DNA from 2 places in the Clostridium thermarum genome. Region 2 is predicted to be linked to the other one. Evidence: a T-box and tRNA genes for the amino acid it is inferred to sense, from the RefSeq annotation. Region 2 holds a T-box; the other holds one or more tRNA genes.

Region 1 (2,468 bases), 1.7 Mb from region 2:
TTACCACCAAATACTGAGTTGTGAGCTACATACTCCTCAAGGCCCTTATTTTGAATCTGCTCCAATATAAGATCTTCTGAAAGTGTCTCTGATATAGCAACCTCAAATTGCTTATCAGCTTCATTTTTAATCCCATCTACGGTCCATACTTCATTGTCAAAGCTCAGGCTAATAACTACATTTCCCTTTGCCTGCAGCACTCCACCATCAATAATGACCTCCGCAAGCACCTCTTCCTTTCCTGCTTCAAAGTCAGGAGTCCTTTGTAAAATCTTTAAGCTATTAACTATTCCTTCACTTAATCCTACCTCTTCGCCCGCCGCTATTACCTTTTGTTGCTTGATTTCCTGAAGCAGTTTTGTTTCTTCCATGCCTGCAACAGCCTTAACTGTTATATCGTTCTTTAGTGTTATCTCATCCATCAGCTTCCACTGATTTCTTCCTTCCCTTTTATATGCTACTTGAAGAGAGCCTTTCACTTCTAAAGAGTTGTTGTTTAAAACAGTAGATATATCAATGTACTCAACGCCCTGTTCCTTATTATAAACTCTGTTAACTACAGTCATCTCCTTCAGGAAACCTCTTTCTATTTCGAAATTGGTCCCTTTAGGCAGAATTATAGTCTTACCAATCAGGTCAGCCTTTACCTGGGCATCCTCAACCTTGGTATTCAGCAGATAGTTATAGGCCAAAAAACCGGATACCCCTAAAACAATTAAGGCAAAAAAGGGTATGACAAACAATTTGCTAGAGATAGCATTCCTTATTCCAGTTAGGACTTTAGATCTTTTTAATGACTTTCTAGCCTTCTTTTCCCGCTCTATTACCTCATCTGTTATAGGTGGCATCTCCAAAGTATCATGTATTTTTGCCTTTTGACCAGCAGAACCTTGCCCTATATCCCCAGTTTCCTCCATATCTTGGTCAATTTCTATTTCTACACCGTCAACATAGGTTTCTTCTGCCTGAACTTTGTCCTCTTCTTCGCCAGGTGTGTCCATTTTCTCTTCAGAGGCTATAAACTTCATTGTAAGCTTACTGCCGCAATATGGACAGAACTTAAGCCCATCTATATATTTGAATTCATTATTACAAATATTACAGTTCATTCTCAGCCTCCATAAAATCATAGTAAAATTAATTCCTTACCATATATTATAGTATCAAAGACACTTTTCAACAATAATTGATTTGTTTTTCACTACTTATTTTATATGCATCTGAAAAAATTTTAGTCCAAGCTTTTTTACTTTTAATATAAATAAAAATGTAAAAAAACCTTGGAATCAAATCCAAGGTTTTAATGGAGCTGGCAATCGGAATCGAACCAACAACCTGCTGATTACAAGTCAGCTGCTCTGCCTATTGAGCTATGCCAGCATATGGCGACCCAGAAGGGACTCGAACCCTCGACCTCCGGCGTGACAGGCCGGCACTCTAACCAACTGAGCCACTGGGCCATATTATGTGGTGGGCACAACAGGGATCGAACCTGTGACCCTCTGCTTGTAAGGCAGATGCTCTCCCAGCTGAGCTATGCGCCCACATAATGGTGACTCCTAGGGGAATCGAACCCCTGTTACCACCGTGAAAGGGTGGTGTCTTAACCGCTTGACCAAGGAGCCAATAAGAATATATGAACAAAGTATCCGGATTTTCAAACCATCATCTACTTTGAGTCAAATGTGGCGACCCAGAAGGGACTCGAACCCTCGACCTCCGGCGTGACAGGCCGGCACTCTAACCAACTGAGCCACTGGGCCATAATGTGGTGGGCACAACAGGGATCGAACCTGTGACCCTCTGCTTGTAAGGCAGATGCTCTCCCAGCTGAGCTATGCGCCCACATTAATGGTGACTCCTAGGGGAATCGAACCCCTGTTACCACCGTGAAAGGGTGGTGTCTTAACCGCTTGACCAAGGAGCCATTTTCACTTGTTGTACGGGCCTCGCGACCCGACATAGACTATAATACAAGAAAACTTTAATAGTGTCAACAACTTTTTTCAACATTTTTATCAAAAAATTTTTCTTAGTTCTACAAGCGCACAACCCTCTATTGCATTGATGCCGTTTTCCCTGCAAAACTCTAGTATTTCTGTACTTTCAGCCCCTGGCTGTATCAGTATTTTATCTATGCCTAATTCTTTAGCTTCCTTAACAACCTTTATTCCATCCCTGGGATTTATACATAAATCCAGTACATCGATAGCATGAGGAACTTCCTTAAGGCTCTGGTAAACACCTTTTGCTGAAACCCCCGGCTTCATGCCGCTTACATTAAACCCTGCATTCTCAAGACTCATCTTTATTTTGTAGGCATACTTCTGATTGTTTAAAACATCTCCGGCTACTGCCCAATTTTTAAATTTCATAAATTCTGATGCATTCATTTTCTTATTATCCCTCCGTATTGTTCATCATATTTGCTTGATATTATACAATAGAGATCCCTGCTACAATTCTAT
Region 2 (2,468 bases):
ATCTTCTCTCTAACATCCATCCACTTTGCATAGTCTTTTCTTGGTTTTGGACCTTCCCTATCTATGTTGAAAATTTCTTTAGCCATGGATTCATTAGCAGTTACCAATTCATACATTTGTGGATCGAATTCCTTTGCCCACTCTGTATATTTCTCATATACCTCTGTGGCTTTCATTCTGGAGATTACATCTTTTGAAACGTCACTTAGCTTTACCAGGTCAAATAAGGCACCACTTTTACTCATCTTATCTAAGGCAATTTCAAAATCATAGCTGTCTGCAAAAGGATTTTCTGCCCTCCAGGTTTCAAAACCTGAATTAATTATATTTAACAGATATTCTATTACGGACTGTACTGGATATCCAACCTCCCTGTAATAGGAAACGGCAGCCTCGGGGTCTTTTCTTTTTGAAAGCTTTCTCTTTGATCCCTCATCCTGTTTCATAATGGTTGGAGTATGAGCGTATTTTGGCGGCTCAAAGCCAAGCACTTCAAATAGTTGAAGGTGTATAGGTGCAGATGACAGCCATTCTTCTCCCCTGATCACATGGGTTGTTTTCATTAAGTAATCGTCGACTACATGAGCAAAATGATAGGTTGGTAGTCCATCACCCTTTATCAATACGATATCCTGATTGTTTTCCGGGAACACAACCTCTCCCTTTATCAGGTCCTGTAATACTACCTTGTTATCAGAATTGCCCGGTGACTTTAGTCTAAGTATATAGCTTTCTCCTCTTTCAATCTTCTCTATCGCTTCTTCTGTAGAAAGATTTCTGCAGTGAGCATACTCTCCGTAATATCCCGGAGTTATCTTTTCAGCTATTTGCTTTTCTCTTAAGGCATTAAGTTCGTCTGCATTACAAAAGCATGGATAAGCCAAGCCCTTAAGTATTAAATGCTTTGCAAAAGTCTTATATATTTCAGCTCTTTCACTTTGCCTGTATGGGCCGTAATCTCCTTTCGAAGTATCTTTTCCTGTCATTCCTTCATGGAAATTCAGTCCAAAGTTATGCATAGTAGAGATTGTATCTTCTACTGCCCCTTCTACCTCTCTCTTCTGATCTGTGTCTTCTATTCTCAAATAAAATACTCCACCACTCTGTACAGCCAATCTTTCATCGATCAAGGCTGAAAAAACTCCTCCGATATGCTGAAATCCAGTTGGACTTGGGGCATATCTTGTTACCTTGGCACCCTCTTTCAAGTTTCTCTTCGGATACATTTTAATGTAGTCTTCAATAGTCTTATTAATATCTGGGTATATTAGATCTGCTAACTTTTCTAAACTCATGAACTTTCACCTTTCCTTTACATATTAAAAAGCCCTTCATCCTAACTACATAGGACGAAAGGCTAATCTTCCGCGTTACCACCTAAATTGGTTAAATTTCTTTAACCCAACTCAATTATCTTTAAGGAGATAAACCCATAAATATACTCCACTGTCGTGATTTTCTATTTATTGCTCCAAAGCTTCTTTCCACAGCGTTAATTTCTAAGTTTCCACCATCCTTAGATCTCTGTAAATTAACCCTCCGTGTACTTTTCTTTTTCATAGCCTTTTGATTATTATTCTACTGTTTATAAAAAATATACTTATATTATATTGATGTTATAGGATTTTATCAATAATATCCTACAAAAAAATTAATTTTTTTGCTTTAACTTTAATTGCAAAAGTAAATTCCACCTCTCTAGGTGGTAAGAGTGGATTTTAATTCTACAAATATGAAAGAGTATAGAGAGTGGAATTTAGTAATACAAAATATTATTATATTGATATATGCGTCATTACAGTAATCCTTGCTTGGTAAGGAAGGAGTTTTTCATTATGGCTAAATTCAAACACTTTACGTTAGAGGAAAGAGTCTCTATTGAAATAATGCTTAAAGCCTCCCTTTCTTTCAAAGCAATAGCCCGAGAGCTTGATCGAGATTGTACAACCATTTCCAAAGAGGTTAAAAATCATATCATGTACAAGCGAACAGGTTCTTACGGTAGACCTTTTAACAACTGTATTCATCGTTTAACTTGCAACCATACATATCTATGTGAGAAATCACATTGTAGAATTCGACGCTGTCGCTTTTGTTCAGATTGTTCAAAATTCTGTTCTGATTACAAAGCATATACTTGTCACTTACTCTCTAAGCCACCTTATGTGTGCAATGGATGTGCTAGCCTTACAAAATGTACTCTGGAGAAAGCAATCTATAATGCTTCCTATGCCCATGATGAATATGTACTTCGTCGTTCTGAGTCACGAAGCGGCATAACTATTTCTGAGGACGAGATTAAACGTCTTGATAAAATCATAACCCCACTCATTCAAAGAGGTCAATCTATACACCATATCTGCGTTAATAACAGAGACCTTATCATGCATAGTGAAAAATCAATCTACAACTATATTGATTACAATCTTTTCTCCACAAAAAATATTGACCTTCCAAGAAAAGTTGTT

The links. A T-box is a leader RNA that pairs with one kind of tRNA and senses whether it is charged. The one in region 2 lies ahead of gltX (glutamate--tRNA ligase), so its partner is inferred to be a tRNA-Glu.
Region 1: it has a tRNA-Glu gene. The T-box ahead of gltX (glutamate--tRNA ligase) is inferred to sense a tRNA for this amino acid. The anticodon was not compared.

What each region holds. Positions count from the first base shown of each region.
Region 1 covers NZ_CP040924.1:3,634,092-3,636,559, forward strand. Annotated here, with positions in the region: gene FHY60_RS16735 (hypothetical protein) at 1-1,109, opposite strand, end outside; tRNA gene FHY60_RS16740 (tRNA-Thr) at 1,305-1,380, opposite strand; tRNA gene FHY60_RS16745 (tRNA-Asp) at 1,384-1,460, opposite strand; tRNA gene FHY60_RS16750 (tRNA-Val) at 1,469-1,544, opposite strand; tRNA gene FHY60_RS16755 (tRNA-Glu) at 1,551-1,625, opposite strand; tRNA gene FHY60_RS16760 (tRNA-Asp) at 1,687-1,763, opposite strand; tRNA gene FHY60_RS16765 (tRNA-Val) at 1,770-1,845, opposite strand; tRNA gene FHY60_RS16770 (tRNA-Glu) at 1,853-1,927, opposite strand; gene FHY60_RS16775 (CoA-binding protein) at 2,019-2,393, opposite strand; gene FHY60_RS16780 (PIN domain-containing protein) at 2,457-2,468, opposite strand, start outside.
Region 2 covers NZ_CP040924.1:1,556,470-1,558,937, reverse strand. Annotated here, with positions in the region: gene gltX (glutamate--tRNA ligase) at 1-1,295, opposite strand, end outside; T-box leader at 1,343-1,569, opposite strand; gene FHY60_RS06995 (IS30 family transposase) at 1,836-2,468, shown strand, end outside.